DNA from 2 places in the Spirosoma harenae genome. Region 1 is predicted to be linked to the other one. Evidence: riboswitches for the same ligand, from Rfam matches in the RefSeq annotation. Region 1 holds a riboswitch; the other holds the start of a gene.

Evidence for each region. Region 1 has a riboswitch for S-adenosylmethionine ahead of ACYVE4_RS30890 (homoserine O-acetyltransferase family protein). Riboswitches for the same ligand answer to the same signal wherever they lie in the genome.
Region 2: another riboswitch for S-adenosylmethionine. It lies ahead of metH (methionine synthase); the one in region 1 lies ahead of ACYVE4_RS30890 (homoserine O-acetyltransferase family protein).

Annotation. Positions count from the first base shown of each region.
Region 1 is NZ_BAAHBD010000039.1:247,466-264,232, forward strand. It holds gene ACYVE4_RS30840 (amidohydrolase) at 1-133, shown strand, start outside; gene ACYVE4_RS30845 (SDR family oxidoreductase) at 288-1,085, opposite strand; gene ACYVE4_RS30850 (S66 peptidase family protein) at 1,096-2,022, opposite strand; gene ACYVE4_RS30855 (ion channel) at 2,046-3,032, opposite strand; gene ACYVE4_RS30860 (Na+/H+ antiporter) at 3,131-4,732, shown strand; gene ACYVE4_RS30865 (glycosyltransferase family 2 protein) at 4,911-5,909, shown strand; gene ACYVE4_RS30870 (polysaccharide deacetylase family protein) at 5,861-6,661, shown strand; gene ACYVE4_RS30875 (glycosyltransferase family 87 protein) at 6,686-7,849, shown strand; gene ACYVE4_RS30880 (class I SAM-dependent methyltransferase) at 7,926-8,627, shown strand; gene ACYVE4_RS30885 (DciA family protein) at 8,706-9,032, opposite strand; SAM riboswitch class I at 9,222-9,326, shown strand; gene ACYVE4_RS30890 (homoserine O-acetyltransferase family protein) at 9,541-10,626, shown strand; gene ACYVE4_RS30895 (GDSL-type esterase/lipase family protein) at 10,633-11,226, shown strand; gene ACYVE4_RS30900 (esterase family protein) at 11,305-12,033, shown strand; gene ACYVE4_RS30905 (lipase family protein) at 12,045-13,124, opposite strand; gene ACYVE4_RS30910 (5'-methylthioadenosine/adenosylhomocysteine nucleosidase) at 13,231-14,064, opposite strand; gene ACYVE4_RS30915 (NCS2 family permease) at 14,077-15,393, opposite strand; gene ACYVE4_RS30920 (glucosamine-6-phosphate deaminase) at 15,544-16,266, opposite strand; gene ACYVE4_RS30925 (hypothetical protein) at 16,355-16,546, shown strand; gene lysA (diaminopimelate decarboxylase) at 16,661-16,767, shown strand, end outside.
Region 2 is NZ_BAAHBD010000039.1:131,586-148,352, reverse strand. It holds gene ACYVE4_RS30450 (hypothetical protein) at 1-488, opposite strand, end outside; gene ACYVE4_RS30445 (GNAT family N-acetyltransferase) at 567-1,517, opposite strand; gene ACYVE4_RS30440 (sensor histidine kinase) at 1,594-2,961, opposite strand; gene ACYVE4_RS30435 (Ppx/GppA phosphatase family protein) at 3,162-4,049, opposite strand; gene ACYVE4_RS30430 (carbamoyltransferase family protein) at 4,290-6,152, shown strand; gene ACYVE4_RS30425 (SGNH/GDSL hydrolase family protein) at 6,183-7,346, shown strand; gene ACYVE4_RS30420 (DUF5989 family protein) at 7,396-7,545, shown strand; gene ACYVE4_RS30415 (SxtJ family membrane protein) at 7,547-7,909, shown strand; SAM riboswitch class I at 7,981-8,090, shown strand; gene metH (methionine synthase) at 8,200-11,985, shown strand; gene ACYVE4_RS30405 (fasciclin domain-containing protein) at 12,056-12,607, opposite strand; gene ACYVE4_RS30400 (hypothetical protein) at 13,113-13,448, shown strand; gene ACYVE4_RS30395 (sensor histidine kinase) at 14,119-14,928, shown strand; gene ACYVE4_RS30390 (response regulator) at 15,026-15,676, shown strand; gene ACYVE4_RS30385 (dipeptide epimerase) at 15,692-16,711, shown strand; gene ACYVE4_RS30380 (aminotransferase class I/II-fold pyridoxal phosphate-dependent enzyme) at 16,704-16,767, shown strand, end outside.

The DNA of each region.
Region 1 (16,767 bases):
TACGCCTGATTTTCAGATTGATGAAAGCTGTTTCGTGCTGGGTATGAAAACGCTCTGCCACCTCACCACTGATTACATGGAACATTCCAGCAAAGGTGTTGCGGTGAAAGAATTGACGGTGGGCGGACAATAGATTGGTTTGAAGCTGAAGTTCAAGCTTTAATTCCAGTAAATTTTTGTCATTCCGACGCAGGAGGAATCTCAAAGTTCCATAGTAGTCAAGCTTGAGATTCCTCCTGCGTCGGAATGACAAAAAACTATTTACAGAAACTCCAAAGAATTAAGTATCACGTGCCTTTCCGCTTCCGTAAAATTCTCGATAGCAAACTGGGGAAAAATCGCTTGAGGTAGATACCGTAGATTTCGCTACCGCCAATGTACACTTCCTCTTTTTGCGCGCCAACGGCTTTTAGCAATCGCTGGGCAAATTCATCAGGTGCCATGCCTTTCTCCTGATTTTCATCCATTTTAGCGTGTTTGCTTCCCGTAGCGTTTAAAGCATTTAGGGAAATAGCCGTTCGGATATAGCCAGGACAAACGATTGTCACACGACCCCCTTCGTCATACGTTTCGGCCCGTAACGCATCGAAAAAGCCATGTAACGCATGTTTGCTGGCCGAATAGCCAGAGCGCTGTTTGGTAGCCAATTTTCCAGCTACACTGCTTGTGACAATAAAATGTCCACTTTTTTGCGCTAATATAATCGGTAAGACAGCTTTGGTAAGTGCTACAACACCAAAGAAATTCACGTCCATAATTCGCCTATAAACAGACAAATCGGTATCTGAAACGGTACTTCGCTGAGTAATGCCTGCGTTCTGAAACAGATAATCAATTCGTCCAAATCGTTGGCGTACCGTTTCAACGTGAGCTGGCAGACTGTCGAAATCCGTCATATCCATCGGCAGCACCAGTACATCATCAGCTGGTAAACCTGTTTGCTGAGCTACTCGCTGCAACTCTTCTTCACGCCGTGCTGATAATACTAGTTTGATGTTCTGGCGCTTGGCAAATTCTACTGCAATCGCTTCCCCAATCCCCGACGAAGCGCCCGTAATCCAGATAACCGAATTGAGAAAAGTCATGTGATGCGTTCTACGATTGATTAACGAGTTGGCCGAAATTGATTTGAGCCGTTTGCTCCTGCACGATTAATTCAACAGTCCCGCCGATCGGTAAAGCCAGATTAAACGGAACGTGCCCAGCCGGGAAATTGAAGAGTACAGGATAGGAATAATCGGCAACCGTATCGGCAATAATTTCAAAAGCGTCTTTCCCAAAAGGAAGCGACGCATTGGCGCGCATATCGGTGAATTGCCCAACGAGTAAGCCTGCCAGTTTTTCCAATCGCCCGGAACGTCGAAGCTGGGTCATCATCCGATCAAGCGAGAAGAAGGTTTCGTCGATATCTTCAATGAACAGGATTTTTCCGGCAAAATCTACATCGGTTGGTGTTCCGAGTGAATTGCTGAGCATCGTTAAATTACCCCCAACCAATATTCCCTCTGCGCTTCCAGGTCGATTTAGCGAATGAGGTTCTACTGCATAATGTGAGGGAAACCTGCCAAACAGCCATTGCCGAACTGATTCCAGCGAGGCTGCTCGGTCAGGATCACCAAATTGGCGAGGCATTAGTCCGTGTAGACTAACGATGTTGTTTTTAGAAAAAAGACTTAACAATACTGTCACATCGCTGAAGCCAATCAGCCACTTTGGATTGGCTTGTAAACCTGAAAAATCGAGGTCGTCAGCAATTCGGTAGCAACCGTACCCTCCCCGAGCGGCAAACACCGCCCGAACGGTTGGGTCATCGAATAGCCGTTGTAAATCAGCCCGACGGAGATCATCGGAGCCGGCAAATGGACCGTCGATGGCGTGTAAACTATCGCCTTCAATCACGTTCAATTGCCAATCGTCGCGCAGAATGCGCAAACCATCGGCTAGTTCGTCATAAGGAAACCAACTGGCGGGCGCCACTACACCAACCGTATCGCCAGGGCGTAAAAAAGGGGGGAGAATCACAATGTATTAGTTTGAAGTTCGAGCTAATTCAATTCAGCTTCTTCTGTTTCGTCAAGTGTATCGAGGTCGAGTGTTGTCTGATGCTCGGAATCGAACATAGGTCGGAACTTATGTCCCCAGCGAATTTCGTCGTATCGATACGAGAATCTCGTATGTACACTCTGCACAAACGTATCGTCCAGTGCCTGTAAGGAAATCAATAGTTCGGTATCCGATTGAGCTAGTTCTTCAGGAGTAGACCCGTATAGCGGGCTTTTTTCAGTAATCGGATGAACTAGCGTCCAGTTCGCCGGAAAGAAGGAGACTTTGTTCCGTTCCAGATTCAGCGGATAGTATTTTCGGGAAAGCGTCCCATCTACCTTTGGCTCCAGCCGCGATAAAGTGACGGTTACCTCTAAATTGATTAACTGATTGGCGCGCGTGTTCACGATCCGAAACATCCAGGCATTAACATCCAGATACGGCGCGAAAACGGAGTTTTTTGAAAAGCGAATGTGTGCCAGTGGACGAGAAAATCGTCCATAAAGCAGTCCCGTTGCCAGAGCGAACGCCAGCAAACCAAGCATCGACTCAAACGCAGCAATGGAACTGGTCAAAAACGTATTCGGAGAAATATGTCCGTAGCCAACAGTTGTGAGCGTTTGCGAGCTAAAAAAGAAGCATTTCCAGAAAGGACCATTTACGTTTTTATCGGCAATACCGATCAGCGTATCCGAACCGGCCAGCATATAAATACCCGCGAAAAGCGTGTTGACGACCAGATACGCGAGCAAAAGCCAGCCAAAAAACGCGGGCCAAGTCATCGTAATCAGGCGATTATAGATATTGAGTCGATCCCAAAGACCGCTGTTGATTCGGGCAATGTTAAAGGTCCCATCCTGATTGACCAGTCTCGATTTCGAATCGGTTAGTTTCGTTCCAAAACCAAGGTCAGTCCGACGTTCTTCCTGTTCAACCAATTGGCTATCGGTCGGTGTATGTGTAAAAAGTTGTCGGTTCGATGAATTCATAACCACTACATTTGTTACGTAGCAAAGGCTCTAGTTCGCTAACAAAGTTATAGCAAATTTGTCGCGCACTTCATTGCATTCGTTAATCAATCCATTGCATGCATCCAGTTGAGATCGTAACCGGTTTACTTGGCGTAACAACATTATTGGCGGTAGTTGCCCGCCGACTCCGTCTCTCCTACCCGATTCTTCTAGTTATTGTAGGATTGCTCATCGGTTGGATTCCTGGTTTACCGCCGGTTATTTTATCGCCCGACGAAGTGTTTCTGGTTTTCTTACCACCACTGCTCTACGCGGCTGCCTGGCAAATTGACAACATCGAACTAAAGTTATATAGTCGCTCAGTATCGTTACTAGCCGTTGGACTGGTGTTATTTACTTCAACAGTTGTTGCGCTAGTTGCTTATGCCGTCATTCCTGGCTTTTCATTGGCGCAAGGTTATTTATTGGGTGCCATTATTGCTCCTCCCGATGCGGTAGCAGCCTCCTCAGTCATGCGCGGGTTGAATGTTCCAAAACGAATTACGACCGTATTGGAAGGAGAAAGTCTGGTCAATGATGCCACCAGTTTGATTATTTACCGATATGGGCTGATTGCTATTCTCACGAATCAGTTTGTGCTTTGGGAAGCAAGTCTCCAGTTTGTCGGAATTGCGGTAGCGAGTGTCGCCATTGGGTTAGCGATTGGCTGGATCATGGTTTATGTACATCGTATAATCAGCCGAGATAACGTAACCAGTACGGCTCTTACACTTTTGACGCCATACGGATCGTATCTTTTGGCCGAAAACTTTCACCTGTCGGGTGTGCTGGCAGTTGTGACCACCGGGCTTTTTTTATCGGCACGTACCTCTACCTTATTCTCCTATCATAGTCGTCTGCAAACCAATTCGGTTTGGGAAATTGTGGTCTTCCTGCTCAACGGACTGGTTTTTATTCTGATTGGCTTACAACTACCCATGATTGTTTCCAACCTGAATGGGTACACACTTCCACAAGCTGTTAATTATGGCTTATTGATCAGCCTCGTAGCCATTATTTGCCGATTGGCGTGGGTTTTTCCCGGTGCTTATCTGCCTCGCTGGCTAAGCGCAGGTATTCGTCAACGGGAGGTTAGGCCTACCTGGCAACAGATTGCTATTATTGGTTGGGCGGGGATGCGTGGAGTTGTATCACTGGCAGGTGCATTGGCGCTGCCTAATACCTTACGTGATGGCCAGCCATTTCCAGCCCGCGATCTCATTCTGTTTATTACGTTTATTGTTATCCTGATTACGCTGGTGTTGCAGGGGCTAACGCTTCCACTTCTAGTGGAAGGACTTAACGTACGAGAAGATATTGACGAGAAAAAAGAAGAACGTAAGCTACGGCGCAAAATGGCGCTACAGGTTATAACGCATCTAGAGGCTAATCACGCGGGCGGGTCGGTGCACGACGATGTATTGAACTACGTAAAAAACACATACGAACTACGTATCAACGAAATCAACGGCTTTTTACGAGGGTCCGATAACGCCCAACGCCCACCCGAACTTTATCAACAGGCCATCCAGCTTCAACTGGAATTGATCAACGTTGAGCGAACTGTTTTGACAGAGCAACGCCAAAGTACGTTGCTGGATGGAGAAATTCTCCGAAAAATCGAGCAGGAGCTAGACCTCGAAGCAGCACGACTTTCGCTAGCTCAACCTATGAGCTAAACAGATCCTCCAGCGTAAAAAAGCAGAAGTTATTGATTAATAAAGGATTAACATTTCATATAAAATAAATATAAGCTAGATTACCTATACAAGTATTGATCTTTAGGTAAATATACCTATATTTATACCCAGTTTGAAAAAACGATCTCCGTAACTACTTTGATAAAATAAATCATCTATGAGATTTCATCCAGGTATGATCAGCTTGGTTGTACCAGCTTTTAACGAAGAAGAAAATTTGCCCGTCTTGATCCATCGCCTTATGGCCGTTATGGAGCGATACGATTCCTACGAAATCCTGATTGTAGATGATGGTAGCTCAGACCAAACTCGATATGTACTACGACAACTGAGCCAGGAATATCCAGTAGTACGATTTATCTCTTTTTCACGGAATTTTGGTCATCAAATGGCTCTTCGGGCGGGTTACGATAACGCTCGGGGAGAAGCGGTTATTTGCCTTGATGCCGACCTTCAGCACCCACCCGAGCTAATCCCAACCTTGATCGACAAATGGCGTCAGGGCTTCGAAGTAGTTTATACCGTCCGGCAGGCCGACCCAAAACTTTCCTGGTTTAAGCGGACCACATCAAAGTATTTTTACCGAGTACTTCGCAGCGTTTCTAATCTGGAAATTGAAGATGGCGCAGCTGATTTCCGGTTACTGGATCGCAAGGTGGTCGATACGATCAAGCAATTCAAAGAGAATGATTTATTCCTGCGTGGGGCTATCTCCTGGGTTGGGTTCCGTCAGTGCCGCATACTTTACGAACCAGCCGCCCGCTATGCAGGACGTTCCAAGTACTCGTTCCGTAAAATGCTGAAACTGGCTGCCATGGGAATTACATCATTCTCGACCCGGCCGCTGTATTTATCGGTTATGCTCGGTTTTGGTATGTTTCTGTTTGCTACGCTATTCGGCATGGAAACGCTTTATGAGTATTTCTTTACGAACGCAACTGTATCTGGCTGGACGACTCTGGTGGTGCTGTTAGTGCTAATTGGTGGGGTCCAGTTTATTATGATCGGGATTATGGGCGTATATTTGGGGAAAACGTTCGTTGAAGTGAAAGGCCGACCGGCTTATATCATTGGCGATACGAGCGAGATCGAGGAGACTACAACCCCATGGCGATCCCCAATCGAGGAAGAAATATTTTATTCACCGTTGACGTAGAAGAATTTGATACTGCTGTTGAATTCGGCCACGACATTCCGTTGAGTGAACAAGTGGCCGTTTCAACGCGGGGTTTAACCTTATTAGCCGAACGCTTTGATCAGATAGGAGCTCGTACAACACTCTTCACAACGGCCAACTACGCGCTTCACGAGCAAAATCTAATTAAGCAATTAGCGCAGAAGCACGAAATTGCATCTCACGGCTACTTCCATACGACGTTCGAACCCGCTGATTTACTCAAATCCCGGTTAGCGCTGGAAGAATTACTAAAGCGTCCAATACTAGGTTTCCGTCGGGCGCGTATGGGCTATGTTGACCCAAATGACGTTCATCAAGCTGGTTATCAATACAATTCTTCGCTGCATCCAACCTGGCTTCCGGGCCGTTATAATCACTGGGGAGAACCGCGACATCCCTTTAAGGAATTAGGTGTGTGGCAAATTCCGGCTTCGGTTACGCCTACGCTTCGGCTGCCTTTGTTCTGGCTCAGCCTTAAAAACTTTCCGTTCGCTTATTACAAAGCACTTTGTCGGCACACACTTGAAGCGGATGGTTTTCTGAATCTATACGTGCATCCCTGGGAATTCACGGATTTGTCAGGATATGAAAAAATCCCGACATACGTACGCCGATACTCGCGCGACGAACTCCTCGATCGAGTGGAAAATTTGTTGCGCTATCTAAAACCGATGGGTGAGTTTAGCACAATGGGTGAGTTCACACAGCAATTGGCTTCTGGCGCTTCCTGAGCCTACAATCGTTCTAACCTGCTGATGATATCCTTTTTTAAAAAGCCAATTTTTAGCGATTACCGGTTTATTTTCGGCATTTACGCACTCGTCACCTTATTTGCCAGCACCCGAACGGTTATTCTCCTCGATTCCAATAATTACCGGATTTTCTATTATTCGCTTTATCATCTGATTGAGGGGGTAAGCCTCTATTCGGTTTATCCTGCTCAGTATGAAGATCATTTTCACTACGCGCCCACGTTTGCGGCTTTATTTTCACCCGTTTTTGCCCTGCCATTTCCGGTAGGATTATTTCTCTGGCATTTGTTGTTTGCGGCTGTCTGGATGCTGGCGATCCATAAGTTACCATTTACGCATCAGCAGAAAGTATTTATGTATTGGTTTGCCTTGCAGGAATTATTCACTTCACTCGTGAACAGCCAGACCAATCCGTTGATTGCCGCGATTCCGATTTTTGCCTTTTTGTGCTTCGAGAAACGACAACCGATCTGGGCTGCTTTTTTTATCGTTTTGGGTTTTAACATCAAGATATACAGCCTGGTAGCGGGTGCTTTATTTCTGCTTTATCCGCAAAAGATTCGGTTTTTAGCCGGTATAGCTCTCTGGGGAATTGTGCAGGGATTACTTCCCGTATTTTTCACATCACCCGCCAAATTGATATGGCAATACCAACTGTGGATCAATCAGTTATTGATTAAATCAGATCATGACAAATGGGCGAATACGTCAATTCACCGACTGATTCACGTATTTATTTCTCCCGATGTAGAAACGTCTGTAATTATTGGCTTAGGTGTGGTCGTGTTCTGCACCGTTTATATACATATAAAACGATTTGGAGAGCGGTCTTTTCGGATGTTGATGGTTGCTTCGATTTTAGTTTTTCAGGTCATTTTCAATCCGGTTTCGGAATCGCCAACCTACATTACAGCAGTTACAGGCGTACTCATCTGGTGGTTTTATTCTCCTCAAAACTGGTTCGATAAGGCACTTTTGATTAGCTGTTTTATCCTAACTGTACTGTCGCCCAGCGATTTTTTCCCGCATTTCCTTCGGTCGAAATTCGTCACACCGTATGGTCTGAAAGCCTTACCTTGCGTGCTTATCTGGTTCCGAATCATTTATCTTATGCATCGGCCAGAAAGTAAACCTGCGAGTATTGGCTCACCCCAGTTGACAACCTAAATTGTTCTTAGGTGTTTCATAGAAGTCTATCCGGCTTTAAAGAAATAATATACGATTCTCTAAATAAGTAAATCGAATGGCAGTAACATGGCTTGATTTCTGGCAGCAGGAAAACGAATTTGATCAATCGATGTCCGTAAATTATGCCTATTTTCTGGCTCGGGTCGAGAAGTATATCCCGTTATCACCAACGCAGACAGTGCTGGATATAGGATCTGGGCCTGGTAATCTGGAGGATGCCTGGTACGATCGGGTCAAAGAGATTCATGGGCTGGATATTTCCAAACGCTACAACGAAATCGCCCGCGTCAAACACGCGCAACATCCGACTATTTATTTCCACGATTTATCGGCTGATGACTATCTGAATTTCAGCCCGGTAGCCAATAAGCGATTCGATGTGATCATTGTGATGAGCGTGGTACAGTATTATCGGAACGCATCGGAAGTGGAGCAACTTCTGGCAGCTATCAAACAAGTCGCTGCTCCCGGTGCCAAAGCTATGATCTGCGATCTGATGGTTGGCGGCAGTGTCCTCAGAGATATTGGGAGTATGATTAGTCGTTCCCTCAAACAGGGACAATTACTGGATACGATTAAGCTCCTTTTCCGACTACGGTTTTCTTCTTATTACGCTGTGCGACAGGAAAATGGGTTTCTGATTTTACCGAAACAGGATTGGCTGAAAATTTGCCAGAAACTGGGATTAAATGCCCGGTTTATTGAGGAACCTCTAACGATGCAACAGGAACGACAGAACCTGTTTATTCAATTCTAAATACTAAGCAAACCTAGCTGAGGCTATTTCCAGTCTGTTTAAGCCCTGAATTCGCAGAAGGGGATTGGGGTTGGGGTATTAAATGAAGATAACGTCTTCAATGACATCACTTCCCATGTCTTTATTGACGAGTTGGATAAGCTTCTGCTTAGCATTGACCAGTTCGTTTCGTAAAGGAGCTGATCCAATTTCGATGTAGAGTTTTCGATCACGAACATACAGCCGGTTCGTGCGCGACGCGATGGCAGGGCCCATCATCTTACCCCAGAAGGCCTCCAGATAAGTTTCATTAAACCGTGTCTGGAGTTGATACGCCTTCAGTAATTGCCCAATAGCATCCTTAACGGTTGTAGTCCCGGCTACACGAGTAGCATTTTCGCGATTGTAACGGTAGGTTTGGTTCATACTGGGCGGATGTCTTATTACAAAAGTAAACAAGGAATCGACTTTATACATACCGATTCATTCGACTCGGCAAAAAAATAAGCGAACGGTAGAAAAACCCTTTCTCGTTTGGATTCACGCCATTTGGCTGTTATACTTGCGTTATCAAGTCAATGGCGAAGCGTCTAATTCATCACATCGGCGCGCGTTGATTTATAAAGAAGCGGGGAGAGATCAGGCTCTGCGAACCGCTGGCAACCTACCTCACGGCAAGGTGCTAACTCCTGCCTAAAACCATTTTAGGGCCTATAAATCGTTCACTCAAATGCACTACACTGGTCAATGTATGCCCCGTGGGGCCTACTAAGCAACCTCACCAACGACCACGAAAACTGGGAGAGTTTGTCGTGTATACCGCTTCGGTTTATCGTTTTCGGTATATAGTGAGCTAATGCAGCAACTTTTGCGCCAACTTACTATATACGAAACACCGTAAATCGTAATCCGTAAATCGTAAATTCTTTTTCCATTGGATCTGCATTATTTCGATTATAAATATTCGTTTACGCTCGAATCGGGCGAACGCTTGCCGGGCTTCCGACTAGCCTATACTACACGTGGCACCTTGAATGAAGATGGCTCGAATGTAGTGTGGGTATGCCATGCCCTAACCGGCAATGCTGATGCGGGCGACTGGTGGGGCGGTATGGTTGGATCAGGCAAATACTTCGATCCAGAACCACCGTCTGGAGAGGGGTATTTTGTGGTCTGTGCCAATGTATTAGGCTCGTGCTATGGATCTACTGGCCCCCTATCCGTCAATCCCACAACAGGAAAACCCTATTACCATGATTTCCCGATGGTTACGATTCGGGACATTGTAAATACGCTGGATTTACTCCGGCAGGAACTCGGTATCGAAAAAATCCATACGTGCATCGGAGGGTCAGTCGGTGGCGAACAGGCAATGGAATGGGCGATATTACATCCTAATCTCATCCAGAATCTGATTATTATTGCTGCTAGTGCAGTGGCATCGCCCTGGTGCATTGCCTTCAACGAAGCGCAGCGCATGGCTATCGAAGCCGATCCAACCTGGCGTGAAAAATACGACACTGCGGGAGTAGCCGGAATGAAAGCGGCCCGTGCTATGGCTATGATTTCGTATCGCAACTACGATACGTATGGGTTCACGCAGGCACTCGACAACAATGAACAATTGGATGACTACAAGGCCGCTGGTTATCAACGCTATCAGGGCGACAAACTAGCTGATCGGTTCAACGCCTTTACCTATTGGACACTCTCTAAAGTAATGGATTCCCACAATGTCGGCCGAAATCGGGGGAGTATTCTAAACGCATTGGCCCAGATTAAAGCGCATACGCTAGTTGTTGGTATCCGGTCGGATTATCTCTTTCCGCCTACTGAACAGCAATTTCTGGCTCGTCATATTCCCGAGGCTACCTACGAGGAAATTGATTCGTTATATGGTCATGATGGCTTTCTGATTGAATTCAGACCCTTGACCAATATGATTCGGAAATGGATGGCCAGCAAGGCCATGAATCCAGTAACTAATTTTGAGAATGTTGTGAGCCGACAGGTTAAATAGCTGCCTATGTTTTGGTATGAAGCCGAAGTTCAGCAATTAGAAACGAAACTCAAAACGTTGTCTCCTGCATCGGACAGGGTCGTTTTTTATGGCAGTTCCTCCATCCGACTCTGGGCAACATTAGCGCAGGATTTTCCGCAAATCAACACTGTTAATCTGGGTTTTGGTGGGTCTACGCTTGCTGCCTGTACCTGGTTTTTTGACCGGTTATTGATTCCCGCACAGCCTAAATCCATTGTTTTTTATGCGGGAGACAACGATTTGGGCGATGGGCGAAATCCTGAAGAAGTTTATCTTTTCTTTTGCGCTTTTGCCGAAAAAATGCACTGTCTTCTCCCTGCTTTACCCTTCTCATTTTTGTCTATTAAAATTAGTCCCGCTCGCTTGCATATCGTCGACCAGATTCGCTATACCAACCATATCATTGGCAAGCAGATCGAGAAAATTGAGCGTTGCCAATACATTGATACAACTACGCCTTTGCTAGGAACAAACGGCCAGCCACGTCGGGAATTCTTCGAAAATGATGGGCTACATTTGAGTCCAGCCGGATATCAGGCCTGGAAACAGACACTCCAACAGCAACGGCAGTTTTTTTAACGATTTTTTTACTTAAACCTCCACCATTTTCCCTTGTAGTAGTTGTATTTTCATGAATACTTAATACATACATAGAAAATGCACCGTGAGTATCATAAGTGGTTCAGTCCGAACCTGAACCGGGATATGGAATTACTCGTTTTTGGTCATGCAGGAGCACGGGTGTTGGTATTTCCAACCCGGCGGGGACGATTCTATGAGTATGAAAATCTTGGTCTGGTCAATGCGCTGGCCGATCGGATTGACAACGGTTGGCTACAATTATTTTGTGTGGATAGTGTCGATCGGGAGAGCATTTATAACCGTCACGCATCACCTTTCGACCGTATCCGACGACACGGGCACTATGAACAGTACATTCTAAATGAAGTCCTGACGTTTTCGCGTCTGAAAAATCCTCAGCCGTTTATGATTTCACACGGCTGCAGTTTGGGAGCTTATCATGCACTAAATATTGCCTTTCGCCATCCGCAGTGGTTTGGGAAAGTGGTGGCTTTCAGCGGGCGTTATAATTTATCCGAACCTGTAGCTGAATTCCGGGGACTATTCGATAATTATTACGATGATGAAATCTACTTCAATAGCCCCAATCATTTCCTCCCAAATCTCTCCGACAATACACAGCTTGACCATTTACGCCGAATGGAAATCGTAATGACCGTTGGAACGGATGACCCATTTATTCAGAGTAATCTAGCCCTGAGCGATACGCTATGGTCTAAAAACATTTCGCATGAGTTATACCTGTGGGATGGCCGGGCACATCAGGCAGACGATTGGTATAAAATGGCGCAGTTGTATATGTAATAACCTGGCTTTCAGGGCAACTTCTCCGCCAAGAATAAGTAAGGCGGGTGGAAGTGGTGTACAAAAATCTGCTCTTTACTATCCGGATATTTTGCGAAATAAGCGCTATCAGCTAGCAGCACAATTGTATTCCCGGTTCTGACGTAGTGATTGCTTTTATAATACTCGGGTGCTACGTAGCCGTTCAGATTTTTCTTTACCGTATTGGAAGCCAGTTTGCCTAGATATTTCTGGTAGTTTTTCTGTGCTTTCAACGATGGTTTACTCATGCTGTTATATACGTATTTCAGGACTATACGCTTCAACAATTTCTGCTTTTTGATCATAGCTGGCGCCCCAACAAACGGATTCGTCGGGTTGAAATCGTTCACAGTTTGTACGGAGAACGGCACTTCAGGCACCCAATCAGCAGAGTTGACAACGTTATACGCCCAACCCGCCTGCGTAGCCGCTTCATACTCATACGCAAAATGCAGATTCCCAGGTTTCGGACCAGCGCTGCAATACGTTTTAAACTGAATATCAGTAGGCAATCGACCTTGTTTCTGTAAATTACGAAGATGAGCTGTGAGCAAAAAAGCAATGGCCCCACCCTGGCTATGCCCCAGAATAATCATGTTTTTAGTGCCAGACCGGTAACTTGAGTCAATTTTAGGCAGCATATCTTTGGCTAAAAAAGCCGTACTCACCAACCAGCCGACATGCACAGCCGCCAACGGGCTAGATGCCAGTTCATACGTAAATTTCTCGGTATCGCTAAGTTGGAGTTCTCCTTTGGCTGGAACCATAGCGGCATAAAAATTAGCCAGCCAACTTACGCTGTTAGCCGTTGTTCCCCGAATGCTAATCACCGCAACCCCGTGATTATCCATCCATAAATCCCAGCGATTTTCCAACCCAATAATGGCAGATCGATAAATCGGCTTGAAGCGTTGGGGAGAAGGAAATGCACTAACATAAGTCGAATCGCCAAAGCGAGCCGAAACTTTCAATAGCTCGATGTATTCTGCCTTATTGAAGCCCGGTTTTAAGGCCTGACCGAATAGAATCGATGGTAGTATGACCAGGAAGAAAACGATGAGCTTTTTCATGGTTGAGGAATGGCTAGCGGAAAATTCCATTTTGCACAATATACTCCCAAAAATGACCGAAAAAGAGTTTGTTGAGTAGTATACAGACATCTTTTGACGGAACGGTTTACAAGGCCTTTACCAGCGCAATCACCAATTTTGCTGAATTCCGGGCGGCTGTCGGGTAAAATTTGTCGTAGGCAATATGTGCCTCAGCATCAGCGCGGTCGCTCAGGCTGCGGATAATGAGATGCGGCACCTGAATCTGATAGCAAACCTGAGCTACAGCAGCCCCTTCCATTTCGGTAGCATCTGCCCCAAAATCAGCTCGTAAACTTTTCACTTTATCGATTGAGGCAACAAATACGTCACCCGTCACAACGGTTCCGGTCATGACCTTCACAGGACGATCTGAAACTCCTCCTGATGCCAGCGGAATGCCTTCTAATGGCACCGTTTTAACCACAGTCTCAGCCAGTCGCATCAACGCTGAATCGGCAGGAAAATACAAGGGATTGAACTCTTTGGTAATCGCATTACGAGTCTGGCGAGTAAGCGTATTTTTAGCTGTAGTCGAACTGTAATCGTGGTGAGCAGTTTTGCCGGAAATGACAATATCGCCGGGCTGTAGTTCTGGATTAGTCCCCCCGGCAATGCCTGTAAAAAGGACCCGTTGCGGTCGAAAATGATCGAGCATCAGCGACGTAGTCATGGCGGCATTTACTTTACCAATCCCCGTTTCAGCCACAACAACCCGTTGATTCCCAATTCGGCCACAGGTAAATACCACGCCATCGACAATAACTGTCTTCGGCTTCCGGAGCGATTCTTTGACTAAGGCTACCTCAGCCCCGAAAGCCCCCAATAAACCGGTAATTGGCCTGGATTTATAGCGTTGAGCAACAACGGGCGCCGGAGAAAGAGCGAAAAAAAACACGGTAAAAGCGAATAGCTTCTTCATGGAATAAAAAAATCAATGGCTGTTTGTTAAAGCCAGCACGCAAAATGCATCAACAATCCATAGACTCAAGGGTACTTCATTCGTTTTTCCAGTCGCCACTTTGATAACTGTCCACGATAAGAATCCCCAAATCAATCCCTGCGTTATGGAATAGCTAAACGGAATAAGGACCAACGCCAGAAAAGCAGGTAGCGCATCACCCAAACTTCCCCAATTAATACGGGTGATGGGTTTCATCATGAAAGCTCCCACAAGGACAAGGGCGGGAGCCGTAGCAATGGCTGGAATTACCGACAATAAGGGCGATAGAAACAGAAAGGGCAGAAAACAGCAACCCGCCACAATAGCCGTTAATCCTGTCCGTCCACCTTGAGCAATACCCACTGCCGATTCAATATAAGCCGTTCCGGGACTGGTACCAAATAGGCCAGCCAGCGTCGTAGCAACGGCATCCGTTAATAAGGATCGATTCAACTGACGCGGATTGCCGTCGGCATCCTGCAAACCACCCGCTTCAGCAACGCCCACAAACGTAGACAGACTATCGAATAAATCGGTGAAGGCAAACGCAAAAATAACTGGCCACAACGACCACGACAGCGACCCGGCTAAATCCAGTTTTCCCAACAAAGAGAAATCGGGCGTTGCCAGAATTCCCTGAAAATTGACCAGCGTTTTCTGTCCGAAATTAACGGCCGACGCATCACCCCAGAATCGACCGATAGGCCAGGCAACCAATGTTGTCAGAACAATACCGATAATAATCGCCCCCGGCACATCACGAACGACTAAGACACTTGTCAATAATAATCCGAAAATAAATGTCAGTATAATGGGATCATTTAGGGGGGCAATACTTACCAGTGTAGCTGGATTTGCCACAATAAACCTGGCATTCTCGAAACCAATCAGCGTGATGAATAAGCCAATCCCTGCTGAAACGGCATATCGTATCGGATGTGGAATGGCTCGTACAATGGCTGAGCGAACGTTTAATACGGACATTAGCAAAAACAATACGCCCGCCCAAAAAACGGCTCCCAATGCCACTTCGGGACGGATTCCCAATCCTTTTACGGCGGTAAACGTAAAAAATGCATTCATACCCATGCCTGGTGCCACCACAATCGGGTTCCGAGCATACAAACCCATCATCAGACTGCAAAAAAACGACAGGAGTACAGTTGCCGTCAGAACCCCACTAAAGGGTAGCCCGGATTGGCTCAGAATAGCCGGGTTGACCACAATGATGTACATCGTGGCTAAAAAAGTCGAAATACCAGCTAAAATTTCTGTGCGTTGGGAAGTAGTAGTTGGTGAAGTAGTCAATCGTTCGAAGGTTGTAGTTTGAGAACTAAAGCTATTATAAAAAGACTTTTGTCATGCTCACGAAGAAAGCATGGCAAACTACCCATTTTATACTTGTCTTAAACGGTTACATAGCTTTAAACCTCAAACTACAAACTTTAAACAATAATCTCAAACCAAACTTCCAGCGGCCTCATCAACCCATACGCGCACGTTTTGCTGCGTTTGGACTAAACTGGCAGGTACTTGCTCGGTTACGGGCCCTGTCAGAACATCACGCAGAATAGACGCTTTTTTCGCTCCGCTAATCATCAGAATAACATCATGAGCACCTGCCAAATGACGAAGCCCCAGGGTAATACCCTGACTTAGTGCGGTCTCTGTTTTAAAATATTTCTGACCAACCGTTATGGTACTTTCAGCTAAGTCGCCCACATGACAGCCTAACGTAAAAGGCGTTCCAGGTTCATTCAGGCCAATATGTCCGTTCATCCCCATACCGACAAGTAATAAATCCAGCCCCCCTTTTGAATCAATTAAGGTATCAATTCGGGTACATTCAGCATCGAGATCGTCGGCTTTTGCATTGAATACATACATCTGTTCTGGGCGAAGATTCAGCGGGACAAACAAGTCGCGAAAGAGGTAGTACGAACAGCTCCCAAAATCTTCTGGACCAAAACCAACCCATTCATCTAACCCAACAAACGTACATTGGCTACTATCCACACGTCCTGCTTTTACCAAATCGACAAACCGATGATAGGTTTCGATGGGTGTATCGCCCGAAGCAATGCAAAGAACCGCGTCTGGCTTTTGACTAATAATTGCAGCCATATGCTCAGCTGCGCGTTGCGAAAGGGTAGCGTGGTCAGGAAATTTTTGAAGAATCATAAATATTTGAGTTGGGAAATACAGCGAACGAACCTGCGTAATCTTGCCAATCAGGCTCGATTACGCAGGTTCAATTTTTTCCGTCGGAATGAAAAATTATCGGGTTTGTCGGCTACAGCCGAAGGGGTTGGATCTGAAACTGGGTCGGGCAGGGCAGGCTCACCGTCTGGCCCCCGATTCACACGTTGTATATGTGGTTTTTGCTGAGTTCCACCCGACCGGTGAGCGGGTGGTCTGTAAAAGTCGCTTGTTGGCCGGAACGAACTTCTATAATCGCTGAAGGCTGCTGACTAAAAGCAAAATAGGCTTTCAGAAGGATTAGTATCAGTAGATAGCACCGAATTTTGTACATGGTGGAAAGATGGCGTAATTTTGCGATTCGTTTCATGAAGTTATGCAACTCAATAACCAGATTTATCAGATTCAGGGCGTCGATGTACTCACTATAGCGAACCAGTTCGGACTTCCGCTCTATGTATACGATGCAGACAAAATTACCGA
Region 2 (16,767 bases), 120 kb from region 1:
CAGCGGAATCCACGTACAACTGTGTAATTAAAGTATATGATATGGATCTGGGGATTCCCACGATCAATTTGATTAATCACATACGAACCTTTAGCGAAATGCGGCACGTACAAAGTCATTGGCCAATCTACCTTTTCTATGAAAACGGATAAGGTTTGTCGAATGTCGTCCCGATCGGTGGTTTGTTCAGTGAAAACGAAGTAGTTTGGATCGGAGATGACGTAGTTTTGTGGGCGCAAACGAGTAAAAATATCGGCGTGGGCGAAGTTATTGACACAGACAATTTCGGTTTGTCGAATGAAATCAAATTGAGTAGCCAACGATTCATTCAGGGAAGGTCCATTTCCCAATACCGAACAAATCGGCAACTGTCGGGCGGGCAATCGAGTTGTATGGCGTCCACGAATCATTACTTTTAGTAGTGAAACCAATGAGGCCATCAACTCAGTCAGAAATCGGGTAACCGAATTAAATCCAGCTTCAATCATGCTGTTGGCTCCTTAAACCGAGCTCTTTTTCAGGCAAAATAACGAAGAAAATAGCAGACAGACTGCCTCTCGACTGAGCTATAGAACCTTTTCGAAAACTTGCTTTGGCGATTCCTGTGCACCTAAGTTCCGCTTGAAACGCATCAAATTTGGCTTTTGCCGACGATTCGCATCGAGCGAAACACCCAAATCGAGCAATCGAATGGATTGGTTTTGGCAATAGCTAAAAATTCCATCGGTTAACATTACCATTGGGCTATAGGAATTATAATCTGGACAAGAAGCGGGTAGAAAGCTATACAAAATATCCTCACGTACTCGAACCGTAATGGTCAGTGCGATAAGTTTATCCCCATCTTGGAGCGTGAAAACGATAAATTGAGCGGGAAAATCATGGAATAGGTTTACCAATCGTTCGGGAGAAATCGTAAGTTGATACCCTTTCACTTGTCGATTCTTCTGTAGAAATGTGATGATAGGCCCGACCTCAGGTGATTCCCATTGTTTAAATTGGAATCCAACTTCCTGGCATTTACGAAGTCGCCGACGTTCGGCGGGTGCAATTACATCCGTAAACTGTTGATTGGTAATCGACAAAAAGGAATTTGGATTGGCCTCGGTTAACCCAAAACCGTGTTGTTTTAACTGATTTTCTAATCGCTGGACCTGTTCGGGCGCATAACAATATGGGTAATTGACAATGCGTAACCGACGCACATTGGCCATACGAGTCGTTTCGACGAGCGTATGGATAAGACTACTCAGAATGGATTCTGGCAATTTCTGCGCAAACTCAATCGAGCCAAAAGGAGCTGCCAGTGGGCTCATCGCCTGATCGGACTGAACGAAAAAAGCGCATCGGGCTTCGGTTTGTTGCGTATCCTGATTGAGGGCCGTTAAGAGATAAAATTGACCGTTGTTCTGTTGTCGAAGATGCTCGGCTTCGTTAAATAAAAAGCCATCCTGACAGAATTTCGGCGTTTCGTGCGGGTGGGGATTTTGCTGTAATTGAATTGTATAGGGGTACATGGAAACGAAAAACGGTCGAAGAAGAAAATTTTTTCCTGCTTCGACCGTCGACCATCTCTCCCGTCACTTTTTATGATTAATTCGTAGCGTTTTTAGTTGGCAGGAATACGCTGAACGTAGAGCCATGCCCCAACTGACTCTTCGCGATAATGTAACCCCGGTGATTTTCGGCAATCTTTTTCGCAATCGCCAGGCCGATACCCGTTCCAGGGTACTTGTTCTGACTGTGGAGTCGCTGGAACGTACCAAATATACTCTCGGCGTATTGCGAACCGAAGCCAATCCCATTATCCGTAATATCCAGTTGGCAATACTCTGCTTGAACGGCTAGGGGTAAGAAATCAGCCGGCAGCCCATCTTTACATACGCGTTTAGACTCAATGGTGATTTGAGGAGCTCGGTTCGGATTTCTAAATTTGATCGCATTGGAAAGCAGATTCTGGAGCAACTGCCGAAGCTGACTAGCGTCGCCAGGTATCATATCCAATTCGCCAACATGTATTTGAGCCTCAGCCTCCTGGATCGTAATTTCCAACTCGCTTATCACGGTTTTAAGTAAATCTGCCAAGGGCTGTGGCCGCCAGACTTCGGGCCGGTGCGAAAGTCGGGAATAGTTGAGGAGATCTTTGATGAGCATTGACATTCGATTGGCCGACTGTACCATTCGATCGACAATCTCCGTTCCTTCGACATCTAACGTAGGCTCGTAGGTTGTTCTGAGTTTATCGCCAAACGCCTGAATTTTCCGAAGCGGCTCCTGAAGGTCGTGAGAGACAACATAATTAAATGCAGCTAATTCCGCGTTGCGATTAACCAGCTCCGTATTCCGATTGACCAACTCCTGATTAATACCTTTCAGATCTGTTTCGTATCGTATCCGATCTAGCTCAAATTCAGCACGTTTGGCGACAATTTTCAGGAGCGACGAAATGTATTCTGGTTCGTTGATAGCTTCCTGATGCATAACGGCTAATATGCCAAAAGCCTTGCCTTTTGTATCGTATAAAGGATAACCGATGTAGCCTTCAACATTGAATTGAACCAGCGTTTGGTTTTTAGGAAATAATCGTCGGCATTGGCTGGGATACGTCGACATTTTGCCTTGAATAACCTGCTCACAAGGGCCGTCAGGTAAATCATATTGGATATTGTCGACGGTGTTTCCGTACGCAGTAATGGCAATTGTACGAATGGCAAACGCATCAGGCGATGGTTCAATCAACTCGCCCAGAAAAACATAATCGAGTTTGGTTTGCTCCGTAATGTAGTGAACCAGCGAGTGGAAAAATTCATCACCTACTTTATAGGTAGCAAATCGATCGGAAAACTCCAGGAGAAAGCGTTGATCAAGTGTGTTTTGCTCAAGCTGAGATTGTAGTCGACTGTTTTCCAGGGCCAATGCAACGATTCGCTGCTGTAAGTGCGCATCTGTCAGAACATCCATATAAGTATTACGGTGGAGTGGTTACCTTTGGTGCAAAATAATCTGATCCAAGATGGTAAACAAATATTGTGCCTATATTCAGTTAAATATGTATTGCTAGTTTCGGTAGATTATAACTAGGTAACATTAATTAGGCAGACTTTTAAAGATTTCTACAACACCGTTACTCTCATTTCATTCGGGCAGATGGCTTCTGACGGTTAGCATATCGATTTTCGCTTCCCTAATTGCGAGTAGACCAATTGCATAATGCCATCTTTTAGGCCCAAATCCGGCACGATAATTTTTGTCGCTCCTGCCCATTCCATAACCGAAATGTAAATACTGGACGCTGGTACAATTACATCAGCGCGGTCGGCATTCAGGCGAAGTTTGTTGATACGATCTTCCAGGCTAAATCCTGAAATGTAGGTGCGAATCCGGTCGATTTCCTCTTTAGTCGTTTCTAATTCCGATATTTTAGACGCCAGATTGAACAGTTTACTAATATTTCCCCCAGTTCCCACCGCAATTACTTCCTTCGAGGAATCGATATTATCGTCAACCCAATCTTCCATTTTTCGCCAGGCACCTTTTGTTTCTTTCCCCTCCAACAAGCGAACAGAGCCAATTTTGAATGACTTGGAATTGATTTTTTGGCGGTTCTCGTAGACGTTCAATTCGGTACTTCCACCGCCTACATCGATGTGTAAATACTGTTTGTCGTCCAAGGCCTGAACAACAACATTATTAATCAATTCGGCTTCTTTACGCCCGTCGATAATGTGAATTTTAATGCCCGTAGACGCTTCAATTCGCCGGGCAACATCATGGCCGTTTGTTGATTCACGCATGGCCGATGTAGCGCAGGCCATGTAATCTTCAACCTCGTGCAGTTCCATCAGCAGCTTATAGGCCTGCATGAGTTTAGTGGTACGAGCCTCGCTTTCAGGCGTTAACTCGCCATAGTTAAAAACGTCGTGGCCTAGTCGAAGCGGAAAACGTACATATTCAACCTTCTTAAAACTAACCTGATCGTCGTTGTATAATACTGTAGAAATTTGCAGACGAGCCGCGTTGGAACCGATATCAATAGCTGCCAGTTTCATTTGTATCAATTAGTGAATGATTGAATGATTGAATTGATGAATGTTTAACAGCGACTATTCAATCATTCAATAACTCAATTATTCAATCATTAAGATAGCCCAAAGATACTCATTTTTGCTGGCCTGTAGTTTGGCTCGCCTATTGCATTGGTTGACCACTGAGTAAGTCGCGCAAGATGCGATGCTACGTTTGCCAAAAAAAAGCCTTACTTTTGACGCCGTTTGACCAGTATTAGCTTCATGACTATATTAGGCATTTCTGCTTTTTATCACGATTCGGCAGCCGCATTAATTGAAGACGGTCGGATTGTGGCCGCAGCCCAGGAAGAGCGGTTTACTCGTAAAAAGCATGATCCAGGTTTTCCCGCTCAGGCCATCAAATACTGTCTCCAATATGGCGGCACAGACCTGAATAAATTAGATGCCATCGTTTTTTATGATAAACCGCTGCTCAAATTTGAGCGGCTGCTCGAAACGTACTACGCGTTTGCTCCGAAAGGAATACGCTCGTTTCTAATGTCGATTCCGGTGTGGCTGAAAGAAAAACTATTTCTGAAGCGACTGATTCGGGAAGAGTTAGAAAAAATAGGGTATGATTCGTCTAAGAAGATAAAAATTCTTTTTCCGGAACATCACCTTTCGCACGGCGCCAGTGCGTTTTATCCATCTCCGTTTGAGCGGGCTGCTATTCTGACAATCGATGGAGTAGGTGAGTGGGCAACGGCGTCCATCGGATTAGGCGAAGGCAAAAATATTTCAATCCTGAAAGAGATGCGGTTTCCGCACTCACTGGGTCTTTTATATTCTGCGTTTACTTATTTCCTCGGCTTTCGGGTAAATTCTGGTGAGTATAAATTGATGGGATTGGCCCCTTACGGCGATCCAAATTCGCCCGATGTAGCGCGATACATTTCGATCATCAAAGACAAACTGGTTGACGTTCGCCCTGACGGTTCCATTTGGTTGGATCAGGACTATTTCGACTATGCTACAGGCCTGACGATGGTGAAAGAAGCTAAATGGGCCGAACTGTTTGGTTTCCCGAAACGCCAGCCCGAAGATGAGTTGCAGCCACAGCATTGTAATCTGGGACTTGCGATTCAATACCTGACCGAAGAAATTGTCCTGAATATGGCTCGCGAGGCCAAACGCCTGACGAATGCCGATGCATTAGTGATGGCGGGTGGTGTGGCTCTGAACTGCGTGTCGAACGGGAAACTTCAATCGGCGGGTATTTTCAAAGATATTTTTATTCAACCGGCGGCTGGTGATGCGGGTGGTGCTTTAGGCGCTGCGTTAGCTGCGTACCATATTTATTTTGGAAAAGAGCGTGAAGTAACGACCGAACGCGATGCCATGCGCGGTTCGTATTTAGGGCCTACCTTCTCCGATCTTGACGTAGAACTGATGGCCCTGAAATACAAAGGGGTTGCGAAGCATTTTACCGATTTTACTGAATTAAGCCGTGAAGCCGCTCGTTTGCTGGCCGAAGGAAATGTAGTCGGTTGGGTGCAGGGACGGATGGAGTTTGGTCCGCGAGCATTAGGTGGCCGAAGCATTCTGGGCGATCCACGTAATGCCGAGATGCAGAAAAAGCTTAACCTGAAAATCAAATATCGCGAATCGTTCCGGCCTTTTGCGCCGTCTGTACTGGCTGAAGATTGCGCTGAATATTTCGATTACGATGGTATTTCGCCGTACATGCTTCTGGTGCATCCGGTAGCGGAAAGCCGCCGTACACCTGTGCCAGCCGATTACGCTAGTTTTCCACTTCGCGAAAAACTGTATTACCAACGTTCTGATCTCCCGTCGATTACCCACATCGATTATTCAGCCCGGATTCAGACGGTCCATAAGGATACGAACCCGCGTTATTACCAACTGATCGATTCGTTTAAGCAGTTGACGGGCTACGGTGTTATCGTGAACACGAGTTTCAATGTACGTGGCGAACCCATCGTCTCGACACCCGATGATGCGTATCGATGCTTTATGCGTACGGAAATGGATTACCTGGTCGTTGGAAACTACCTGTTCGATAAGCGCCAGCAGCCTGAATGGCAGGATACAGACAACTGGAAAGAAGAATTTGTTTTAGATTAATCAAACCTACTCGCCAAGCTACCTGTCCTGATGGGATCAAAACTTGTATCCAGTGCTGTCCGATTACTGTTTCTGGGATTTCTAGCGTTTATTTTATACTACGGAGATCGATTTCACATTGTTCTCGATTATCCGCATCGCGGATTATTTGACAATATATATGTTCGACTGGCTAAAATCTGCATCATGCTTTTGCTGCTGATGGAAGTCGTGCGGATGTACTATTACGGAATTGTCAAGAATTCCAAAACGCCCAAACTAATCAGCAATCTGGCAACCTTAATCGTTCCCATTGTTTTGCTGGGCGCGTTGTTGGAAATAGGTTTTATGTTTATCGCCCAAAGCCAGGAAGGAGGTCTTACGTTAGCTTCTCACATTTGGTTTGAACGCTATTGGCCACCCATGGTTGGCGATTATCGCGATACACCTAAAACGGATACGTTGGGCAAAAAGAAAGTGCTGATCGTGGGTGATTCCTTCACATCGGGTCACGGTCTGAAAAAAGCGGAAGAGCGTTATGGAAATGTCCTGGCTGAAAAATTAGGTAGTCAGTACGTGACCTATAACCTGGGAATTTCGGGTTCTGATACCCGCAATGAGTATGAACGACTCGAGAAATTTGGCAAAAAACCTGATGTTCTGATCCTTCAATACTTTCCGAACGATATTGAAAAAGTTGCCCGCGATCATGGCTTAGTACCTGCTGGCTTTGAGCCGTATTCGGATTTACCGCGCGCATTGCAGTCGTTGTTTATCAAGTCGTATCTGCTCAATTATTTATACTGGCAGTTCCCGCACGGTAACTTTGCCCCATTTGATACCTACGCCCGAACAGCCTACGGTACACCTGCGATCATTAACGATCACTTAAGCGATCTTAATAAATTCGTAACCTACGCTCGGGAGCATAACGCTCGATTCTACGTTGTTTTGTTTCCGTTTTCGCACAATCTGGAAAAAACAGTGGAATACGTTAAACCAGTCGTGTCGTTTTTTCAACAAAATAATGTTCCAGTTCTGGAGGTTGGTAAACTCATGGGCGACATTCCACCGAATGATCGGGTAGTCGGCCGGAACGATGGACATGCGAGTGCGTTGGTTAATCAGCGTGCGGGTGAAGCTTTATTCAAGCTCATGGAATCGAATCCAGGAATAATGCAGCCTGTAGCTGCGGAAAAAAAGACTGAACCTTAAGGATTTAGATCGTAGGTTTGTAACATTAGAAGTAAACTCAAATTACAACATGGAATTTTTGCAGGACATTTTCAAATTCATGAAGCAGCGCAAAAAATGGTGGCTGGCTCCCATGATCATTTTATTGTTACTCATTGGTATTCTGATCGTTATCGGTGGCGGTTCGGCCGTTGCTCCGTTTATTTACACGTTGTTCTAGCATGGACGTTACTGAAAAAGTAAAAGCCCAGTTGGTGATCGTCACTGGACTGGTTGTACTTTATTTTGTCTTCAAATCTCCCTGGTGGCTTTATGCCGCAGCTGCCGTTGGTCTGTTAAGTATAGCGGTTCCCGTTGTTGGGGATCTCATTGTGAAAGGTTGGTTTAAGTTGGCCGAAGTGTTAGGCAATATCAACGGCAAAATCATTCTTTCCATCCTGTTTTTCGTGTTTTTATGGCCTATCGCCCTGCTCTATCGACTATCGGCAAAGAATCCATTAGCGATTAAGCGGACAGATGATAAGTCATTTTATACGGAGCGAAATCATCTGTACACAAAGGATGATTTAGATCAGACCTGGTAAACAGACTAAAACTGTATTATTTAGGGTACGTTGACAAGCAGCGTACCCTATTTTTGGTTATTTTTGTTCAAAGCTTATCCAGAAAGACGGAGGGAATGGACCCGATGATGTCTTGGCAACCACCTCATACTCAGAGAAAGGTGCCAATTTCCTCCCGGTCATAAACCGGGATAGATAAGTCGACCCGCTGCTGCCTGTCAGCCTTCTGCGGTTAAGCTTTTTCATCTTTTTGGACTTTTTTAAGGACGAAGCTTGTTAGCTTAGCTAATAACCGCACAACACAATTGCCTTTGAAAACGATATACGACCTCCTTCACGAACGAATCCTCGTCCTCGACGGCGCAATGGGCTCCATGATTCAGCAGTATAACCTTACGGAAGCTGATTATCGGGGTGAGCGCTTTCGGGACTGGCCGCACGACCTTAAGGGCAACAACGACCTGCTGTCGATTACCAAACCGGAAATCATCCAGGAAATCCATCGTCAGTATCTGGAAGCTGGATCTGATATTATCGAAACCAATACCTTCAGCGGTACAACCATCGCGATGGCTGACTACCGAATGGAGGAATTAGCCTACGAACTCAATTACGAATCGGCCCGGATAGCAAAAGAAATTACGGAAGAATTCACGCGCCAGAATCCGGATAAACCACGTTTCGTAGCCGGAGCGATGGGGCCAACCAATCGTACAGCTTCGCTTTCACCAGATGTCAATAATCCAGCTTATCGGGCTGTTACGTTCGACGATCTCGTCGATGCGTATTACGAACAGGTTAGCGGACTGGTAGAAGGTGGAGCCGACTTGCTATTGGTCGAAACTATTTTCGACACACTCAATGCCAAGGCGGCTATGTTCGCCATTGACAAATATTTTAATCTGAACCCGCAGCGGCCGGTTCTGCCCATCATGATCTCGGGTACGATTACGGATGCGAGTGGTAGAACACTTTCGGGACAAACGACCGAAGCGTTTTTATACTCGGTTTCGCACTTGCCGCTGTTGAGCGTGGGCTTGAACTGTGCACTTGGCGCCGAACCGATGCGCCCGTATATTCAGACACTGGCGAAAGAAGCTCCTTTCTTTACATCAGCTTATCCGAATGCCGGTTTGCCAAATGAATTTGGCGAGTACGATGAAACGCCCGATATGATGGCGGCTCAAATTGAGGGCTTTATTCGGGATAATTTCGTGAATATTGTTGGTGGTTGCTGTGGTTCTACGCCTGATCACATCCGGGCAATTGCGCAGGTAGCGGCTAAATACCCACCCCGTCAATTGCCGCAACCCGAACCTTATCAGAAACTAAGTGGTCTGGAGCCGTTAAAAATCACAGAACTGACCAATTTTCTGAATGTTGGTGAACGTACCAACGTAACAGGCTCGAAGAAATTTGCCCGACTGATCAAGGAAGGGAATTACGACGAAGCGCTGAGTATTGCACGCGGTCAGGTTGAAGGGGGCGCTCAGGTAATCGACGTGAACATGGACGAAGGTATGCTCGATTCGGTCGAAGCCATGACTACGTTCCTGAATCTGATTGCTTCTGAGCCCGATATTGCCCGTGTTCCCATTATGGTCGATTCCTCGAAATGGGAGGTAATCGAAGCGGGTTTGAAGTGCGTGCAAGGGAAGGCCATCGTCAATTCCATCTCACTGAAAGAAGGTGAAGAAGCCTTTATTGAACGTGCAAAACTTGTCAAACGCTATGGTGCGGCTGCGGTTGTGATGGCTTTTGACGAAACGGGTCAGGCTGATTCCTACGAGCGACGGATTGAAATCTGCGAACGGGCGTATCGAATTTTGGTTGATAAAGTGGGTTTCCCAGCGCAGGACATCATTTTCGACCCGAATATTCTAACCGTTGCTACGGGTATTGAAGAGCATAATAATTACGCCGTCGATTTTATCAACGCAACTCGCTGGATTAAGGAAAACCTGCCTTTAGCGAAAGTGAGCGGTGGGGTATCAAACATTTCGTTCAGCTTCCGGGGAAATGATGTTGTACGGGAAGCCATGCACTCGGCCTTCCTCTTCCACGCCATTCGCGCGGGTATGGATATGGGCATTGTAAATGCTGGGCAGCTGGAAGTATATGACAACATTCCGAAAGATCTGCTTGAACACTGCGAAGACGTACTCCTCAACCGTCGGGATGATGCCACCGAACGCTTAGTCGAATTTGCTGAAACGGTTAAAGCAAAAGGAAAGGCAGTTGTACAAGACGAAAGTTGGCGGAATGAGCCTGTTCACGAACGGCTGAAATATGCGCTTGTCAAAGGAATTACCGACTACATCGATCAGGATGTTGAAGAAATTCGTCAGCAGGTTGAGCGTCCGCTACACGTAATCGAAGGGCCGTTGATGGACGGTATGAACGTAGTCGGCGATTTGTTTGGCGCGGGCAAAATGTTCCTGCCACAGGTTGTGAAATCGGCGCGGGTCATGAAAAAAGCCGTAGCGTACCTGACTCCATTTATCGAAGCAGAGAAATCAGGTGAAGGTTCTTCATCGGCCGGAAAAATTCTATTGGCAACCGTTAAAGGCGACGTTCACGACATCGGTAAAAATATTGTTGGCGTTGTGCTGGGTTGTAACAACTATGAGATTATCGACCTTGGTGTGATGGTGCCGACCCAGAAAATTCTGGATGCGGCTCGTGAACACAATGTCGATATCATCGGATTGAGTGGCCTTATTACGCCATCGCTGGACGAAATGGTTGGTGTAGCCAAAGAGATGCAACGCCAAGGTTTTTCTCTGCCTTTATTGATTGGTGGTGCGACTACATCCCGAATGCATACCGCTGTAAAAATTGATCCTCACTATCAGGGGCCGGTTATTCACGTATTGGATGCTAGCCGAAGCGTACCCGTTGCTGGTCGCTTAACGAGTGAGCAGCAGAATACCCGTAAAGAAATTTTTACTGATATTAAAGCGGAGTACAGTAAACTTCGCGATGATCATTCACGTCGGCAAAAGGAGAAAGCGAGCTTGACGATTGATAAAGCTCGTGCTAATCGTACGCAAATAAACTGGCAGGAATTTGAGCCAACGAAGCCAACTTTCCTGGGAAATCGCTATTTCGAGGATTATGATATTGCCGAATTAGCTAAGTACATCGATTGGACGCCTTTCTTTCAGACCTGGCAATTACACGGCAAATATCCTGCGATTTTTGATGATGCTGTAGTTGGCAAAGAAGCACGTCAACTGTTCGACGATGCCAATAAACTTTTGCAGGAAATCATTGATGGTAAACTGCTTAAAGCAAAAGCTGTAGTCGGATTCTTCCCCGCCAATTCAGCCGATGATGATGTACTGCTGCACGATTTTGAAGAACAAGTGCGGGATATTCCTTGTGAGCGCCATGGTTCACACCGACACATCGAATACAAAATCAGTCGCGCTCAATCGCAGACGGCCGTAAGTCCCGTTGGCGAGTTGGTGTACGATACCAAAACGGTGCTGCATTTTCTGCGTCAGCAGAATCAGAAAGCGCCCGGTCTGCCTAACTATTGCCTATCCGATTTTATTGCTCCGCTTGAAAGTGGTCGGGAAGATTACATCGGTGGATTTGCCGTAACGGCAGGCATTGGTATTGAAGCGTTGCTGGAAAAATACGAACGTGATCACGACGATTACAACAGCATCATGGTGAAAGCTATTGCCGATCGGTTGGCCGAAGCCTTCGCCGAACGCATGCACGAGCGCGTACGAACCGAGTTCTGGCCGTATGCTACAAGCGAAACGTTCACGAACGAACAGCTAATTAAAGAGGAATATCAGGGAATTCGTCCGGCACCGGGCTATCCAGCCTGCCCTGATCATACGGAAAAAGGAACGCTGTTTGATTTATTACACGCTAACAAAATCGGCATAGAACTGACGGAAAGTTACGCCATGTATCCCGCTTCGTCAGTGAGTGGTTTCTATTTTTCGCATCCCGAATCGAAGTATTTTGCCGTTGGTAAAATCAACAAAGATCAGGTTCACGATTACGCTTTACGGAAAAATATGTCCGTTGAAGACATTGAAAAATGGCTATCTCCGGTCTTGAGTTATGATGCGTAATTGCCTGATTGACTGACATAAAAAATCCCCAAAGCGTTGGCTCTGGGGATTTTTTATGTCTAGGAATGGATTACGGCATTAATACCGTGTCGATTACGTGAATTACGCCATTTGATTGGAAGACGTCAGGAATCGTAACGGTTGATACACCACCTTTAGCATCTGTCAATTCGATTTTTTTGCCTTTCTGCATAGCCGTCAACGTACCACCCGATGCGGTTTTAAGCGTAGCTTTTCCACCGCCATCTTTGATTGCTTTCATCAAATCTTCGGCACTCATACGGCCAGGTACAACGTGGTAGGTCAGGATACCTGTCAGCGTTTGTTTGTTTTCTGGTTTTACCAGCGTTTCAACGGTGCCTTTAGGCAGTTTATCGAACGCTTTGTTGGTAGGCGCAAACACCGTGAATGGTCCAGGTCCCGATAAGGTTTCAACCAGACCAGCGGCCTTAACGGCTGCTACCAGCGTGGTATGGTCTTTCGAGTTTACAGCGTTCTCGATGATATTTTTAGACGGATACATCGGTGCACCACCTACCGTTACCGTTTTTTCCTGAGCAAATGAAACCTGACTAATAGCCAGCAAACTAAGTATTGCGAATGTGAATTTGAGCGTCTTCATTGTTGTCTTTTTTGAAATACGTGAAATGTGTACTGAAGGAATTATTTTGTGTGTCGATCAACGGGAAGACTTACGCAGGAACGGGTGAGTTTGGATTGAACTATTTTTGAATTATTTTATATGTGTCTTATTTCCAATGAGTTATGCTCGTGTCTATTGATGTGTAAGAAGCTGTTGGGAATGTATAGAGCAAAAAAAAGCCGGATATTATCCGGCAACAATCATTTAGCAGAAGACCTGACGTGGTAGAGGGAAAGCTCTACAAAGATCACGGATGAACGTGAAAATAGATAGGTGAGATTCCCCCAATTTAAGAGCGGGAAAAATACGGTGTCGTATACGGGAAATTTCACGTATTTTTCATGTATTATTCTATATTTAGAATATAAATTGCTGATTTATAGAGATTTATGTTCTTATGTGCAATGTAGCGGGAAAAATACGGTGTTGCTTCTCAAATAGTTAGCTTTTACGTTTGATACAACCATCAAACCTATAAGAAATTATGGAAGCGAAAGAGAAAGAAGATTTCCCGACAGATCCCAAAAAGCTCAAAGAAGCTTGCGAACGTCATCAGAAAAATCTGGCATCAGCCAAATCAGGAGATTTTATTAAAACCGGCTTTTTTGATATTGATAAGCTTCAGGAAGTTATCAACCTGACGCAGTCGAAACACGTCAAAGTATATTATGGCGTGGATGAACAAGACAAACATTTTTTGTTTATTGCGCCAACGCGGGAAGATGGCCGGGCCCGAGACGATAATGATACAACAGCGGCATTGTGTTGTTGCCAAAGTCCACCATGTCCTCCTCCTGAGACTGACCGCTTTGCTGAATAATTCTTAGGAGTATGTGGGATACCTATCTTACTATTGCCATACTGGCTGTAAATACTTTGTTGTATTTAGTGAATTATAGGATACTTACGCCCCCTCTTCAAATCTTAGCGATCAACATATCCATAACGTTAGCAGCAACATTATACGCAATCTATCTCTGGGCAATATTAAGAGGGGTCAATATACATGTCTACCATATTCTTATCATAGTACAATATGCTTTATACGGCTGGTTATTCGTTCAGGCGAATGACCAGCCGCTTGTTAAACGGGTAATTAAGCTTTCAATAGGTCTATTTGCTCTTATCTCATTGGCTATATCCTTCACTATTCAGCCCTGGAATCAATATAATTCCTATGCGGGCACAGTATTCAATCTATTAATTATCCTATTGTCGGGTTATTATCTGTGGAAAACTTTTGTTGACGGGAAAGTTGTCGCTCTGGAGCGGGAAGCACTGTTCTGGGTATCTATAGGGTTATTCTTTAGATCTCTGGGTAACTTTTTCGCCGATGGACTTATGAACTACCTTATTCGAAAATCCGATTCCTCAGACCTGGCCGTTTACCGAATTCATGAAGGAATGGAATTTTTTCTGTTCAGTACTTTTTTCTATGCTTTAATCGTCTATCTGCGATATTTGCCAAGTAGCCCCAGGCGTTGAGCAGTATGTTGTCCCTCCCAACTGATGTTGTTCTAATTATTTTACTCGGTACAGTACTGTTCCTTTCATTAGGTGGTTTTATTACGTTGTTATTGTTTGTGTACAAACAGCGTTACAAAGCTCACCAACAGGAATTAATTACACTTCAGGAAACGGCTCAGCGCGAACTCCTTCAGTCGCAACTTGAGGTGCAGAATCAAACCCTTCAGCAGATTGCCCGCGAACTTCATGACAATATTGGGCAACTACTGTCAGTGGTTGTGATGCGCTTGAACACACTTGAAGATGAAACCGAGGCTCCTTCTAGTCAGGAATCGATCCAGGAAACGCGCGATCTTGTCAGAAAGACCATTGCGGAAGTGCGTATGCTTTCTAAAACCCTCGATCATGATACCGTTGGCCGGTTTGGGCTGCTGCCTAGCTTAAGGCTTGAATTAGAGCGTATTCAGCGGGCGGGTAAACTAGAGACGGAATTGTCGGTGGTAGGCGATGACTATTCGCTGGATGAGAAAACCGAAATGGTGCTGTTGCGTATGACGCAGGAATCGCTCAACAATGCGCTTAAACATGCGAAGGCTAGCAAGCTTCAGGTAATTGCCGACTATACGTCCGACACATTTCGGTTAGCCATTGTAGACGATGGGGCAGGCTTTAACGTAAGCGAAGCGACTAGCCGAACAATCGACCAATCGGGGGCGGGGTTAACTAATCTTTACCATAGGGCAAAATTACTTGGTGGCTCCTGTACCATTGAGAGTCAACCTGGTGCCGGTACAAGTATTGAAATTCAGTTGCCTCATAGCAAAACCGAGTAACCAGTCGGGCACCGTTTATCAAAAAACACGCTGTTGCGTTTGTATTCATACGTTTAGCTATCTACTTTTCGGTGAATAATCATCCCTCTACTAACCCATGCCTGCTTCAATCGCCATTGTCGACGACCATCGTTTGATGGCTGCCGCTTTATCCGACCTAGTTCGGAAATTTGACGAGTATGACGTGTTACTAGTTGCTGAAAATGGCCGAGACTTGCTTAATCAACTCGCAGCCAGTGAGCAACTCCCCGACATTGCACTGGTTGATGTGAACATGCCTGAAATGAATGGGTTTGAAACGACAAAACAGCTTCGACAGCTTTATCCGACGATTCGTGTCTTAGCCTTATCGATGGAAGATCGCGAAGATCAGATTGTTCGAATGGTAAGGAATGGCGCACGAGGATATTTATTGAAAGATTGCCGCCCCTCTGAGCTCAGGAAGGCTTTAGATGACATCATGATGAAGGGGTATTATTATTCGGATTTTCTCACCTCGAAACTTATGGAGAATCTTGCGAGTTCAGCGGGCAAAACAACCGGATTGCCGTTTAACCTGAATGATCGGGAATATACGTTTGTTCAACTGGCTTGTAGTGATCTGACTTACAACGAAGTAGCTAGGGAAATGTCCGTTGCTCCACGCACAGTGGATGGGTATCGGGAGAGTGTTTTTCAAAAAATGAGAGTTGGAAGCCGTGTGAGTATGGCGATCGAAGCTATTCGCCACGGAATAATCGAATTGTAGACATAAGTAAGCCGAATGCAGTTACTTTTTCACCCGGTCGATTTACGACTGAATCACACATTTACTATTGCCCACGATAGCCGAGATGTGCAGCCAACGCTAATCGTTGAACTTCGGGATGGGGAATATCGTGGCTTTGGCGAAGCTACTGCAACGCGTTATTACGGTATTACAATTGATGGGATGATAGCTGCTTTGGAAGCTATTCGAGAGCATATTGAGTCATATAATTTTTCTGATCCTGAGCAGTTTTGGGCCGATATGCATCCGCACCTGACACAAAATCCATTCGCGCTCTGTGCACTCGATCAGGCCGCCTGGGATGTATGGGCGAAGCGACTGGGCGAGCCGCTTTATAAACGCTGGAAACTTGATCCAACGAATGCTCCCATAACGGATTATACCATTGGGTTGGATACGCCGGCGAAGATGATTGAAAAAATGCAGGAACGACCCTGGCCATTGTATAAAATAAAACTAGGCCGTCCTGACGAAGATATTACCCTGGTTCAAACGTTACGTCAACACACCGACGCTCTGTTTCGGGTAGATGCCAATTGCGGCTGGACGGCCGACGAAGCCATCGAAAAAGCCAGAATTCTGAAAACGCTGGCCGTTGAGTTTATTGAACAACCGCTTCCTGCTGATGATTGGCAAGGGGCAAAAAAAGTATATGAACAAAGTGAATTACCCATCATTGCCGATGAAAGCTGCATCGTAGAGAGCGACGTTGACCGGTGTGCGGGTTATTTTCATGGTGTCAATATCAAACTAACCAAATGTGGGGGAATTACCCCCGCCCGGCGGATGATTGCCCGCGCTCGTGAATTGGGTTTGCGCGTCATGGTTGGCTGTATGACCGAATCGAGCGTAGGGATTTCAGCCATTGCTCAGTTGCTTCCATTGCTCGACTATGCCGATCTGGATGGCGCTATGTTAATTGCCAACGATCCAGCCACTGGTGTTACATTTGATAATGGTAAAGTTGTGTATCCACGGGAAAACGGCACAGGTGTAAGACTAACGTATGAGTGATTTTTTCGAGATAAATCACCTGCCGAACCGGACAGTAACTCACGAAGGGCAGGATT